2 regions of the Mucilaginibacter sp. P4_D1 genome follow, and region 2 is predicted to be linked to the other one. Evidence: riboswitches for the same ligand, from Rfam matches in the RefSeq annotation. Region 2 holds a riboswitch; the other holds the start of a gene.

Region 1 (7,613 bases), on a different contig from region 2:
TTGTAATTGGTGGCATCGTATTGCACGGCTGGCAGGGCAGTGTAAGTGGCAATATCCGCATCGGCAATGCTGTATTGCTTTAATGATGCAGTTACCGCCTGTTTGTATAACCCGGCAGCATCCCCGGCAATAAAACCGCGTGCTACGGCTTCAGCCTGGTCAAATAAGGTTTCAGCATAGCTGATGATTACGGCAGGGGCATGCGGCGCTAAAAAGTAAGTACCCGGTTTTGATGTTTTGGTAAAACCCAGGTTGCTGGCATCGCCAACCAGCAGGCCGTTGGGTATGCCTACGTAAGTTTGCGGCGTGGCATCCTTGGTTTTGCTGGCGTACACGGGGAGGCGCGGATCATTCAGCGCAAAAAGTTTATCAACAATAGTTTTGCTGACGCGGTAATCGTCCCTGGTATCAAACAAATTGCTGATAGGGTTTTGGTTTGGCGAATCTACATAGGTAAATTGCGCGGTTTCGGTGTTAGCGCTGATGTAACTGCCACCCTCGGTTTGTATATCGGCCAAAACCTGTTTGGCTTTTGCAGGCTCCCTATCGGCAATCCTTAACGCAATGCGCAGGCGCAGCGAGTTGGCAAACTTTTTCCACAAGGCAATATTGTTGCCATAGATAACATCGCCGGCAATGGCTTTGCCCGATGGATCAAGCGCAGTTTGGGCTGCTTTTAAATCATCAAGCAGGGCAAAATAAACATCCTTTTGGCTGTCATAAGCGGGTGTAAGATACTGATCTATGTTGGCCGCCTGCTTATAAGGGATATTGCCATAGGCCTCGGTAAGCAAGGTAAATACCCACGAGCGTAGTACCAGCGCCACACCTTTGTAATTGGTATTGGCCTGCGCATCGCCCAGTTTAATGATCTGGTTAAGGTTAACTATACTTTTTGAATAACCTACCGTCCAAAGCTCCTGGAAAGCGCTGTTGCTGTATATATACCTGTCGGGATCGGTATATTGAATTTTGGCCCAGTATTGTACAAACAGTAATCCTGCTTCCATGTTGTTGGCGGTGCCCCAATACGTATCGGCAGTAACCTTGCTTGCTGCAGTAAGGAGGTAATCGGGCTGTGCCGTTTGCGAGTTATTAGGGTTCTGGTTAATATCTACCAGGTCTTTTTTGCACGATGCTGCCGATAATAACAGCGCGCCTGATAATATGATAGTTGTATATTTAAGTTTCATGGTTATTAAAATTTAAGGTTGATGTTGAAGCCAATGTTGCGTACGGTTGGCAGGGTAAGGTCTTCCAGACCCTGGCCGTTGCCGTTGTTAAAGGCGGTTTCAGGATCGATGTTTGGCGCGTTTTTATGGATTATCCACAGGTTGCGGCCAACAACAGATAAGGTTGCCGATTGCAGGCCGACGCTTTTTACCCAGTTTGAAGGGAAAGTGTAACCCAGTTTAACCTCGCGCAGTTTAATGTAAGATGCATCGTAAACAAAAGCTTCATCAACATTGGTAAACCCTTTGTAGTATGATTGGGCAGGTAATATGGTTGTATTGGCGGTGCCATCGGTTTTAACGCCTTTAAAGATCTTGCCATCATTGTAAACCGTTACGCCTGCGGGAGCGCTGCCGCTAACTTGTACCGCGGTTGCCGATGTATTGTTGCCCGGGTAATAATAGCTGATACCGCCGTTTGCAGTACCCCGGCCCGGCAGGGTAGAGGCCAGCACGCCGGTATAGGTACCCGTGCGGTTGGTGTTTGAATAGATAGATCCGCCAAACCTTGCATCAATTAGGAAACCAAGGTTAATGCGTTTGTAGGTAAAGCTGTTATTGATGCTGCCCAGCCAGTTAGGTGTAAATTTGCCCAGGTATTGTTTGGTTGGATTGATAACCGGTGTGCCATTGGCGCCTATAACAATTTGCCCGGATGCATCGCGGGTGTAGGCGTTGCCATATAGGGTACCATAAGGCTGCCCAAGGGCGGCTAACACCTGCACGGTACGGTCGCTTCCTAATATGATGCTTTGCAGGCGGCCTTCATCATCCAGCTTAACTACTTTACTGCGGTTAAGCGAATAGTTGGTGGTTATATCCCAGGTAAAATCTTTTGATTTTATTGGTGTTAAACTCAGTTGCACCTCAATACCTTTATTGTTGATGCTGCCGCCATTGATTAGTTTTTGGCTGTAACCGGTTGATGGGCTTACGTCAACGGTAACAATCTGGTTTATACTGTTGGTATTGTATGCGCTTACATCTAAATGAACCCTGTCCTGGAAAAAGCCCAGCTCAAAACCGGCTTCGGCCGATGTGGTGGTTTCCGGTTTTAGCTTGCTGTTCAAATCAACAGTGCCCAGGCTTTGCTGTGGGCTTGAACCAAAAGGAGCGGTAAAATTATAGTAATTGATAAGTTGATAAGGGGTTGTAGCTTTACCCACTTTTGACCATCCGCCACGTAGTTTGGCATAGGTTAAAATGTCACTTTTAATATCAAGTGCCTCTGAAAGTATCAAACTGCCATTGACCGAAGGATAAAAGTAGGATAGGTTGGCCGCCGGAAGGGTTGACGACCAATCGTTGCGGCCGGTAAGGTTAATAAAGGCGTAATTTTTAAAACCTATTTGTGCCGATGCAAAATAGCTGTAAGTTTTAAGCTTGCCATAATAGTTGGATGATACCAGCGGATCGCGCGAGTTACTTAAGGTGTACAAACCGGCTACTGCCAGTTTAGGTGCTATCTGGTCGTTTTGCTCATTTAATATGGAGCTGATGTTACCACCGCCCAAAACATCTAACGAGAAATCGTTATTGAGTTTTTTGGTGTACTGCAGCCTGGCTTCGGTATTGGTTTCGTTTACGGTGTAGGCATCTTCCTCGTATGATCCAAATGGGGTGCCGTTGGTCCCGTAAGCTACTTTAATTTTGCGCCTGTCGTTATAATAATCAGTCCCGGTACGGAAATTGGCCGATAAGCCTTCGATGATCTTATAATTTAGTTCAACGCTTCCTATAATGCGGTTTTTGTGTTGCCCTACGGTGTTTTCATAGGCCAGCCAGTAAGGGTTGCTATAATAGCTGTTGTTCCAGTTAAAGGTGTTGCCATTAGCATCTTTATAGTTTTTAAGCTGGCTGATATCAACCTGGCGGCCAAACCACGTAAACTGTAGCATGGTGCTGGTTGCACGTTTGCCGCCGGCGCCGGGCAGGTTATCGGCATCGTCTTTAATATAATTGGCAATAGTTGTAACCGTTAACTTAGGGCTAAGCTTGAAGGTAGAGTTAAGCAAAAACGAGTTACGGCCTTGCGAGGTGTTAGGTACAATACCGGTTTGGTGCAGGTTATTGTACGATAAGCGGTAGTCAGCCTTATCGCTGCTGCCTGCCAGTGCTACACCGTTATTTAAGGTTACGCCTGTATTAAAAAAGTTTTTTACATTATCCGGATGGGCCACAAACGGAACAGCCTGGCCGTTGGAGTAAAACTGCGGAATAAGCGATCCGTCAAGCGCGGGGCCCCAGCTTTCGTCAACGCCATCGTTAACGCCGCCGCCTTTACCATCTACATAGCTAAACTTGCCATTTGATCCTTGGCCGTATTCGTTCTGGTAATCGGGCAGGATGTTTACGGTCGAGAAGCTGGTGTTGGAGTTGATAGTAACGCCAAGCCCTTTTGTGCCCTTACCTGTTTTGGTTTTAATAAGGATAACACCCGCCGCGGCCCTGTAACCGTAAAGCGCCGCCGCGTTTGGCCCTTTAAGCACACTTACCGATTCAATATCCTCGGAGTTAAGATCGGCTATGGCGTTGGCAAAATCTCTTGAACCATTGGTGCCCAAAAACTGGCTGTTATCAACAATAACGCCATCAACCACAAACAAGGGCTGGTTGTTATTGCCTATCGAAGTTTCGCCGCGGATAATGATGCGAGACGACCCCATATCGCCCTGGCTGTTGGTAACCTGCACACCGGCAATTTTACCGGCCAGCGCGTTCACCAGGTTGGTTTCCTTGGCTTCGGAGATATCTTTTGATTTCAATCCCTGAACCGAATAGCCCAATGTCTTTTTATCTTTAGAGATATTGAGCGCCGTGATCACCACCTCGTTAAGGGAGTTTGGTGCATCCTGCAGTACAATTTGCAGGTTGGTTTCGGCTTGCTTTACCGTAATTTCCTGCGTTGCAAAACCGAGATAGGAAACTTTAAGCACATCGTTAACATTGGCGTTCAGGCTGAATTTGCCATCGGCGCCGGTTTGTGCACCATTAGTGGTGCCTTTTACAGCTACACTTACACCTGGCAATGGCAAGCCATCGGATTTAGCGGTTACCGTGCCGCTTATTTTAACAGATTGCGCCGCAACTGTTTGGATGAGAAAAAATGGCAACAGGAGTGCCAGTAGAAATTTGTAATTTTTTAACATGATGGTTAATGATTAATAGTTTTTATTGCCGGTATAGCAAAGCCGGTCATCAGCATTTTGGGCATAGCAATGCCTGCTGTTGAATTTATAGTACCGGTAAATTGATTGTTGATTGTGTTGGTTATAAGCAGAGGCGGCCAGCTGCAGCAGGGGACCCGTGGCTAATAACCGTTGCCTTTATTTAACAGCAACAACGCATACCCTGCATATACAGGTAAACAGAAGCGAGGGAGAACGGTACGAATTTGCTGGCAGGGAATACGCTTGGAAAAGGTGTTCTTGTTGTTTTCATAACAATTTGATATATAGATAGTAGTATTAAGTAGATAGTGCCGTTTTGACTCAAAATATAAGAATTTGACTAAAGAGGTTTTTGAAACCCGAAACTTTGAGCTTTATGCCTTCTGCTTTAAGCTTTTAATTAGTTTACAGATGCAGTTTTATTGTTAACCAGCGCATCAACTACTTTTAGCATCGATGCAAATTCCTGGGTATCATAAAGGCGGGTGAGGTATACAATTTTGCCGTCTTTGTCAATAACCACGTTGCGGGTTACACCGCTTTTTTTGTTGGCAAAGCGCCCGAAAATATCGGCACCAGGATCAAGCGCCAGCGGATAGCTGATGTTCATTTCCTGCTGAAAATGTTGCACTTTTTCAAGCGGTTCGTCCCTATCAACGCCGATAAGTACCAGGCCTTTGTTCTTATAAGCCTGCCATACATCTCTTTCAAGATGAGGCATTTCCTGGCGGCATACGCTGCACCAGCTTGCGGTAAATTGCAGGATAACTATCTTACCCCGAAGCTGTTTTAGTGAAGTTTGGGTGCCATCGGCCAGTACCAGTTTAAAATCATCGGGCGCTTGCTCGCCGGTTTTAACAATATAACCCCGGTCAATTGATGCAGGCAGGGGAGCAGGCGTTGTGGTTTGCGCAACGGCCAAATAGCCGGTTATTAATAAGGAGCAGGTGATGAGTAGCTGTTTAATTTTCATAACGTAAATTTTTAACTGCGTTTTTATAATGCAGGGTTAAAAGCACTGGAATTTAAATAAACAAGAAATTTGGGCGATAACGATATGATGGCACAGCTATATAGCTGTAAGTAACGTAACATACATTATCTTTTCCGCCACTTAAATGGCGAACAGGAATTAGCACCTTTATAACAATTGGGCTTACAGGTTGCTAAGACATCACAGGGCCTTTCCCTCCGTCTTTCTTGATAATTAAATTAAAGAACTGTTTAGTGATGCAAATATATAATATATTCTACTAAATACATAGACATTATATAATTTAATTGTCATGAAATGAATAGTGGTATTGAACGATGGTCACGACTCATCCAGGCTAAGCTACACCGGCCTATCTATCTCCGGTTCATGCCGCAAAAGGGGTAACCCCAATTTTGTTTAATTGGTTCTATATGCGATATCCGGGTAAAAAATTAAACATATAAAACAAATACCTGATTTACGGAGGAAAGTAAGGCCATGTAAAACTGCGAGTTACAGGTTTTTTGAAAAAAAAATGTGAGAGATTGAAAAGAAATTCTATCTTTGCATTCCGTTTCGAAAAGCACTCGTAGCTCAATTGGATAGAGCGTCTGACTACGGATCAGAAGGTTAGGGGTTCGACTCCCTTCGAGTGCACATATAATTTGCCTTTAAATGGGTTTAATCCATACAGGTACAAAGTTAATCCTAAGCCTTTCTGTGTTGTACCGAAAGGCTTTTAATTTATAACGAGCATGCTAAACCTGGTATTGTTTGGTCCTCCCGGAGCCGGGAAAGGGACTCAGTCACAAAAGCTTATTGAACAATATGGATTGATCCATTTATCAACCGGCGATCTTTTACGTGGCGAAATTGCACAAGGAACAGAACTTGGGTTGGAGGCAAAGAAGTTGATGGATGATGGCAAGTTGGTTCCTGACGCGGTTGTAATTGGTATGATCAGCAATAAGCTGGATAGCAATAAAGACGGTAAGGGTTTCATTTTTGATGGTTTCCCCCGCACGGTTGCACAGGCAGAAGCTTTGGATAGCCTGTTAACCAGCAAGCATTCGGCAATAACCGGAATGATAGCGCTTGAGGTTGATGATAATGAATTATTGCGCCGCCTATTGCTACGTGGTAAAGATTCGGGCAGGCCTGATGATGCCAATCCGGAAGTGATTAGCAAACGCATTCACGAATACAATGATAAAACGGCGCCAGTGGCCGGTTTTTATAAAAACCAGGATAAATTTAAAAGCATTAATGGTATAGGCTCGGTTGATGAGATTTTTGGCCAGATACATGCCATTATCGAAGCCTGGTTAAAAGATTAATATTAAATATAAGTCCGGAAGACGGTAAGTCAGTAAAGTCCGAAAGTTAGGAACGTCAAAATTCTTAAACTTTCGGACTTTACTGACTTTCGGACTTTCGGTCTCAAAAAGAGAAAAATTATGTCGCAAGGTTCCAATTTTGTTGATTATGTGAAAATCTGTTGCCGCAGTGGCCACGGAGGGGCGGGCTCTGCGCATTTACACCGTGATATATTGACCTCAAAAGGTGGCCCCGATGGTGGCGATGGCGGTCGTGGCGGCCACGTTATTGTTAAAGGCAATGCCCAGCTATGGACTATGCTGCACCTTAAATACCGCAAGCACGTTATTGCCGGCGATGGTGATTCGGGCGGCAGTTCATTACGTAGCGGCAAAACCGGAAGAGACGAGATTTTAGAGGTACCCCTGGGAACAACCGTTAAAAATGCCGAAACCGGCGAAGTGATCTTCGAAATAACCCAGGATGGCGAAACCCGTATTTTAACTCCCGGCGGCCGTGGCGGCCTGGGTAACTGGCATTTTAAAACCCCAACCCAGCAAACTCCCCGCTTTGCCCAACCCGGCGAAGATGGTAAGGAAGACTGGAATATACTGGAGCTAAAGATCCTGGCCGATGTTGGTTTGGTGGGTTTCCCTAATGCCGGTAAATCAACCCTGCTTTCGGTAGTATCTGCCGCCAAGCCCGAAATTGCCGATTACGCTTTTACAACCCTGGTTCCCAACCTGGGCATTGTGTCATACCGCGATAACCGCTCATTTGTAATGGCCGATATCCCGGGCATCATTGAAGGTGCATCGCAAGGTAAGGGATTAGGTTTTAGGTTTCTGAGGCATATCGAGCGTAACTCGGTACTGTTGTTTATGGTACCTGCCGACACTACCCGAACCATCAGCCAGG
Region 2 (7,613 bases):
AGAAACTGTCTTCAGCTACAGATCACGAAAAGATTCACCGCCTGGAACCGTTAATAATGGTATATTATATAGTTTTCACCCTTGTTCACGGCAACATCTCGTCAAAAACGTACAAAGAGATTTAGAACATGTCGATAGCTTCTGTCCATGTTATGAAATACGAAAACCCGACTAATGCCAGGTTTGTTGGGTTTGCGGAGAGGGACCGAACAACCGTCGATTGTTTTCTTCTCCATATCAGAAGAATTATATTTTGAAAATCTTTACGGGAGAAAGCTTCGGTATATACATTAAATTGCGGTGGGATGCAATGTCTTACGGTTTTGGTATTTCATACTCACCCCAATACCCTATAGTTTTTTGAACAAATTACAATGCAAATGTCGTTGTAATAAGTCTCTATTGAAAACAATTAATTCTATAATATCTATGGATTTAATAGAATTAATTATATATTTACAACGCCTTAGCTTTTAATGCTCATTCGACCCAAAAAGGGGAGTGCATTTAATATTCTTAAGGCAAGCTATAGTCAGGTAAACTTAATCATAATGAATACGCTTTATAACCAGTTTTTTCATAAGAGCAACTTAAATTGTAACGCTATCTTAACGAGTTGTTGATTCATCAGTCGCAATTTTATACATAGGATACACTCTACAAAACAATTTACTTTATGAGAAAAATTATACTGGCAGCCATAACTATTACATTAAGCAGCACAGTCTTCGGACAGATACTTACCCCTGTAAAATGGTCATATGCTGCAAAAAAGGTAGATAATGACCAGGCTATCGTTTTCATTAAAGCAACCATCGATAAGGGCTGGCATATTTATTCGCAGCATTTGGCAGATGGGGGGCCGATAAAAACTACCCTTAAGTTTGCCGCTAATGAAAGTTACACCTTATTAGGGAGCACAGAAGAACCGAAGGCACTAAACAAGTACGAAAAGTCATTTAGTATGAATGTTCAGTACTTTGAAAAGTCTGTTATATTTCAGCAAAAAGTAAAGCTTAAATCCGGGCAGGCATCCGTTAGTGGTACCGTGAACTTTATGGTATGCAGCGATAAGCAATGTTTACCGCCAGACGATGTAGAATTTAGTGTACCTGTAAAATAAAAATATAATATAAGCCAAATCATATAAAAAGCAGCACGATAGCCACCAATCGGTCTGTTAAAATGGTAATCGCTTTTAAACGCGTTATCATTATTAATAAAACTAATACCATGAAACCAAAGTTTACTTTATTTACAAAAGCCCGAAAACAGCATGGTGGCACCCCTGGCTGTTGTTACCATAATTGCTAACGCTTTACATTCCAGGTTTAAAAAATATTGAGCAAGATATACATCCTGGCTGTACTAAGTGCGTTGCTTTGCTATGGTGGTAATTCAGGCGTGTGCTGTACAGTTCAGGATGTTTGTCGTTTTACAAGAAAAAATTAAAAAAGACATACAAAACTTAAAAATATTCTACTAAATCTATAGATTTTATTGTATTTATCATATTTGTTGTTATCTTTACACCATTCTAATTAACCCCACCATTAATTAGTTGATTTATAAAGAATAAGGGAGAGGAAGTCTCGATGATCTTATAGCAACTTTTCAGCAGTCTGAAATAAGTGCTAAACTTTTTCCGATAGCAATTATGCCGCCGGAATATAAATTAACTAACAGTCATGAACACACTTAACAGCCATTACCCACAGCTACAACCCGCGGCCATCAAACGATGTTGTTGCCTGGTTCAGTACGTTTTCTGGTTTTAACAGCCGGATACCCTAAAAATTTATAGTGTTTTTTCAAAGGCTGTAAAGCCCAATGGATAACCTATGCCCAAATTTCCGGCATCGCATCAATTAACAACAATTAAAACTTATACAAAATGAAAACTACAAACTACTTAACCAAAACAAGGCTGCTATCTGCCGCTTTATTGCTCAGCGGGGTAAGCGTGTTATCGGCCCATGCAACCCCAAAGCCTAAATTTATAAAAGAAGGAAAATGGCGCGGCGAATTTACCGTAAGCGAATCAAAGGTGCCTTTTAATTTCGAGCTGAAGGGAAAGGATGCCGAGCATGCTGTTTTCACACTCATCAACGGCTCCCGCAGAGATAATTTTCATGTGAAATCAATTGGTACGGATTCTGTATATATCAAAATGAATACCTATGATGCCGCGCTGGTAGCCAAAATTCAGGATGATGGCTCCTTAACCGGCGAATACCGTAGCCTGGTACCGGGTTTCAGGGGCAACTCATTACCATTTACTGCAGAATATGGTAAAACCTACCGCTTTGTAGAACCCGGCAAAGATGTAGCCCCTAAAGCCGACCTGACCGGTAAATGGGAAATCAAAACATACAGTAAAGAGGCCGTTCCTGCATCTATAGCCTTATTGAAACAAAAAGGGAACAAGCTTACCGGTGTGGTAATGACCGTTGTTGGTGACACCCGCGAACTGGAAGGTACCGTACAAGGCGATGAGTTTGCGCTAAGCGGCTTTACCGGCCCAAGTCCGTTCATTATAAAAGGTAAGATCAATGCCGATGGCTCCATCAGCGGCGAAGAAGGTTTTGGCATCTATAAAAACCTGAAATTTGATGCCGCCAAAAAAACAGAGGTTGAATTACCTGATCCTTACAAACTCACATTTTTAAAAGAAGGCTATAAAAAACTTGATTTCTCATTCCCTGGTATCGATGGCAAACAGGTTTCCTTGAGTGATAACAAATACAAAGGTAAAGTAGTAATTGTAGAGATTATAGGTACCTGGTGCCCTAACTGTACCGATCAAACCGTGTTTCTATCCCCATGGTTCAATAAAAATCATCAGCGCGGTGTAGAAGCCATTGCATTAGGTTTTGAACAGAAGGACAGCCTGGAATATGCCAAATATACCTTGGGCAAGCTGAAAGAAAAATACGAAATCAATTATGATATCGCTTTTGGAGGGCTGGCCGATAAAAAACTGGTATCGCAAAAGTTGCCTGCTTTGAATAAATTCATTGCCTTCCCAACTACCATCATCATTGATAGAAAAGGCGATGTAAGGGAGATATATACCGGTTATACGGGCACCGTGACAGGTAAGTATCACGAGGATTACGAGAAGAAATTTAATAAATTATTAGATGAGCTTATTGCCGAACCGGCCCCGGAAACAGCCGCTATTGCAAATCCATCAACCCACCCAGGAAATTAACATTAACTGATCTTATATAACTAATCAAATGAAAACCATCAACTTAATCACTTCATTCAAATGCCTGTCTGTGGGCTTATTGTTTAGTGGCGCAGCGGCGTTGGCTGCGGATAAAAAAACGCCTGTAAAGTTTATCAAACAAGGGCTATGGCGCGGCGTATTTACTGTGGCCGAAACTAAGGTGCCTTTCAACTTTGAACTAAAGGGAAAAGATGCCGGGCATGCTGTATTTACACTGATTAACGGAAGCCGCCGGGACAATTTCCACGTAAAGCAAATTGGTAAAGACTCCGTATTTATCAAAATGAATACCTATGATGCCGCCCTGGTGGCCAAAGTTCAGGAAGATGGAACGCTAAGCGGCGAATACCGCAGCCTGGTACCAGGTTTCAAGGGCAATTCTCTGCCTTTTACCGCCGAATATGGTAAAACCTACCGCTTTGTTGAACCAGGGAAGGACGTTGCGCCAACGGCCAACCTAACCGGCAAATGGGAGTTGAAAGTTTACTCAAAAGACCAGGTGCCCAACAAAATTGCCATTTTACAACAAACAGGCAATAAACTTACTGGTGTAATTATGCAGGTAACCGGCGATAGCCGCGAGCTGGAAGGTACGGTTCAGGGTGATGAGTTTCAATTATCAGGTTTTACCGGCCCAAGCCCTAAGATATACAAAGGCAAGATCAACGCTGATGGAACTTTAAGCGGCGAAATTGGCTCTGGCATTTATGACAATACCAAGTTTGACGCGGTTAAAGACGATAAGGCCGAATTGCCTGATCCGTATAAATTAACCTACCTGAAAGAAGGCTACAAAAAACTGGATTTTACTTTTCCGGATTTAAACGGCAAACCAGTATCACTTAGCGATGATAAGTATAAAGGGAAGGTAACCATCATTGAAATTGTTGGTACCTGGTGCCCTAACTGTACCGATCAAACGGTGTTCCTATCACCGTGGTTCAATAAAAATCATAATCGTGGGGTAGAAGCAATTGCTATCGGTTTCGAACAAAAAGACAGCCTGGAGTATGCTAAATACACATTAGGTAAGCTAAGGGATAAGTACAACATTCAGTACGACATTGTTTTTGGCGGACTGGCCGATAAAAAACTGGTTTCGCAAAAACTGCCCGCACTAAACAAGTTTGTAGCGTTCCCTACCACTATCATTATCGACAGGAAAGGCGATGTGCGTGAAATTTACACAGGCTATACCGGTACCGTTACAGGTAAATATTACCAGGATTACGAAAAAAAATTCAACAAGTTATTGGATGAACTGATTGCAGAACCGGTACCGGCCAGCGCGGCCAACCTTACAGGTAACAACAATAAAGAACTTAAAGGAAAATAAACTAAACTAAATCCCGGCAGGGGTAACAGCCTTGCCGGGTACACTTAAACAACCATAAAAACCACCATGACCAAATTATCAGGCGCTGTATTATTTACAGCATTAGTATCGTTAACCGCGTTTACACCATCGGCTATTAAAAGTGTTAAACTGACCAAAGGCCGGTCTGCCACTATTAAAACCTTGCCAGTAGGTAAAAAATTTAAAACATCAACCTTTAAGGTAGATAATGAAAGCAGCAAACTCACTTGGGCTGCAAAAAAAGCCACAGGCGATCATAATGGCGAAGTAAAGGTAAGTAACGGCAACTTTGCCATTGAAAATAACACCCTTAAAGGCGGCAACTTCGACATAGACCTTAACACCATTACCGATGCCGATCTTACAGACCAGGCATCAAATGATAAACTGGTGAGTACTTTAAAAAGTGAAACATTTTTTAATACAGAAAAATTCCCGAAGGCTAATTTTGTAATCTTATCGGCAGCAAAAACTACAGGAAACCAATATGATGTTAAAGGCAAATTGACTATAAAAGGCATTACCAATGAGGTAAACTTCCCTGCAACAGTAACGGTGAGCGGCAAAAAGCTGGCGGCTACGGCGAAGATCACCATCGACCGTACCAAGTACGATATCAAGTTCCGTTCGAAAAACTTTTTTGAAAATCTGGGCGACAAAGTGATCTATGATGATTTTGATTTGAATGTAAACCTCAACGCTGTGGCGCAATAAGCGCTTGAACTCAACGAACTGAAATTTAATAAAAATGGACCACCAATTAGGTGGATAGCCATTGTTTTGACTAAAAACGGCATTTAAAAACTCGCGTAAAGTTTGGAAACGGATCTGGAGCCGGGGCGCATTGGGTACCCCGGCAACTATCCGTACAAGTTTATAAAAGAAACATGAATGCATAAGATATGAAAAAAGGAAAAATACTTTTGGTTATTGTAGCTATCGGTACGCTGATAGGCTTTATGAGTTTTGTGGGCACTAAAGATGATGTGCAAACCAAAGAACAATTGGGCGAAAAACTGTTTTTTGACCCGATACTTTCTGGCGATAATACCATCAGTTGCTCCTCATGCCATAAACCGGAGTTTGCCTTTGCCGATACTGCTACTTTTAGTGTAGGTATAAAAGGAAACCTTACTTCAAGAAATTCACCCGGACTAACTAACCTGTCGGGTCGGCCGCACCTGTTTTGGGATGGGCGTGCATCATCACTGGAAGAACAGGCCCTTGGCCCAATCACCTCGGCTACCGAAATGGGGCTACCAATTGAAGATGCTGTAAAAAAATTAAATGATAATAAATACTACGCAGATGCATTTCAAAAGATATTTAAATCAACACCCACCAAAGATAATCTGTTGAAGGCCATTGCCTCTTTTGAGCGCACACTTGAAACTTCCAACAGCCCCTATGATCGCTATATCAACGGCGACGATAATGCTTTATCAGCTTCGGCAGCGCGTGGCCGCTTATTGTTTATTGGTAAGGCCAATTGCAACAACTGCCATTCGGGCGAAGATTTTACCGCAGATAGGTTTAAAAGTATTGGTTTGTACAATGGTAAAGATTTGAATGATCCGGGCCGGTCAAAGATTACTAACAACAAAACAGAAGAAGGGGAATTTAAGATACCCAGTCTGCGCAATGTTGCGGTTACTGCCCCTTACATGCACAACGGAAAGTTTAAAACTTTGAAAAGTGTGGTTGAATATTACAACAACCCATCGCTTATTGTGAAGGATGGTATTAACCGGGATTTGTCATTGGATAAACCGCTAAACCTGAATGATGGAGAGGTAAATGATATAGTTGAATTTTTAAAAGCGCTTACCGACGATCGTTTTAAGCAAAAAATCGCCTTAAACTGATAATAACTCCCCTGTTAAATAATTAATTAATCATGGACATATGCTGTGCATGCGGTGTAAAAAACACCGTCTTAGCCACTGCTTTGTCTAAAACTATTGTAAAATGAAAAAAGTTGTACTCCTGCTTATATTTTTCAGCCTGGCATACGGGCAAAACATATTTGCACAAAAACGAACGGTTAGCGGAACAGTCATCGCTGCCGATGATAAAGCTCCTTTACCGGGCGTATCAATACGCATTAAAGGATTGAATGAAGGCGCGGTTACCAAGGCCGATGGTACTTTTACTATCGTAGTGCGTAATGGCAAGTACCTGGTATTTTCCTTTTTAGGGTATGAAAGCCAGGAAGTAGAGATAGATGGACTCAAAGAGTTCAATATTGTTTTAAAACCAGCAGGTAATAATCTTAACGAGGTGCAGATTGTTGGCTCGCGTAATGCCAACCGTACCAAGCTCAATTCCGCATCAGCTGTCGATGTTATCGATATCAAGCCTTTACTTGAATCGGCCCCGCAAGTGAGTGTTACACAAATACTACAGTACATTTCGCCATCGTTCCACTCGGTTAACGGCAGCAATGCGGGTGATGCAGGTTCGGCGCTTAGCTTAGCCCAGTTACGGGGGCTGGGACCGGATCAGGTGCTGGTACTTGTAAATGGCAAGCGCAGGCACAAAAGCGCAAACGTAAATTATGGTGGCCTGGGCAATGGGTCTACAGGATACGATTTAAACTCCATTCCGTCGGGGTCAATTGACCGCATCGAGATATTACGCGACGGCGCGGCTGCCCAATACGGATCAGATGCAATAGCCGGCGTTATCAATATTGTGCTTAAGAAAAAAACAGATGACCTTGCTGTTAGTACTTCTGGCAGCACCCGAAGGCGTGGCGACGGGGCAATAACCCGTACCAGCGTAAACTATGGGGTTGGTTTAGGCAACACAGGCGGCTATATTAATGCTACTGCCGAATACGCCACGCAGGCTATCGCGCTGCCCGCCGGAAGAAAAGACGCCGGATTATACAATGGTCCTATTTATGGCGGCGGTGCCAATACCCGCGCTTATGATGCCATTTATACCAAAGAAATTGACGACGCCATTTTGAAAAGCCGTGGTATCGACCGTCATTTTTTTGATCAACGTGGCGGCGGG

The links. A riboswitch is a leader RNA that binds a small molecule or an ion and turns the genes downstream of it on or off. The one in region 2 is predicted to bind S-adenosylmethionine.
Region 1: linked by a shared signal. The riboswitch ahead of AC1DV1_RS08610 (peroxiredoxin family protein) and the one ahead of AC1DV1_RS06415 (peroxiredoxin family protein) in region 2 are both predicted to bind S-adenosylmethionine.

The regions. Positions count from the first base shown of each region.
Region 1 is NZ_JBFUIJ010000006.1:176,752-184,364, reverse strand. Features, by position in the region: gene AC1DV1_RS08620 (SusD/RagB family nutrient-binding outer membrane lipoprotein) at 1-1,193, opposite strand, end outside; gene AC1DV1_RS08615 (SusC/RagA family TonB-linked outer membrane protein) at 1,199-4,381, opposite strand; gene AC1DV1_RS08610 (peroxiredoxin family protein) at 4,803-5,375, opposite strand; SAM riboswitch class I at 5,498-5,612, opposite strand; tRNA gene AC1DV1_RS08605 (tRNA-Arg) at 5,962-6,035, shown strand; gene AC1DV1_RS08600 (adenylate kinase) at 6,134-6,715, shown strand; gene obgE (GTPase ObgE) at 6,836-7,613, shown strand, end outside.
Region 2 is NZ_JBFUIJ010000004.1:222,437-230,049, forward strand. Features, by position in the region: gene AC1DV1_RS06410 (protein-disulfide reductase DsbD domain-containing protein) at 677-1,123, shown strand; SAM riboswitch class I at 1,564-1,677, shown strand; gene AC1DV1_RS06415 (peroxiredoxin family protein) at 1,895-3,214, shown strand; gene AC1DV1_RS06420 (peroxiredoxin family protein) at 3,243-4,571, shown strand; gene AC1DV1_RS06425 (YceI family protein) at 4,638-5,306, shown strand; gene AC1DV1_RS06430 (cytochrome-c peroxidase) at 5,495-6,457, shown strand; gene AC1DV1_RS06435 (TonB-dependent receptor) at 6,561-7,613, shown strand, end outside.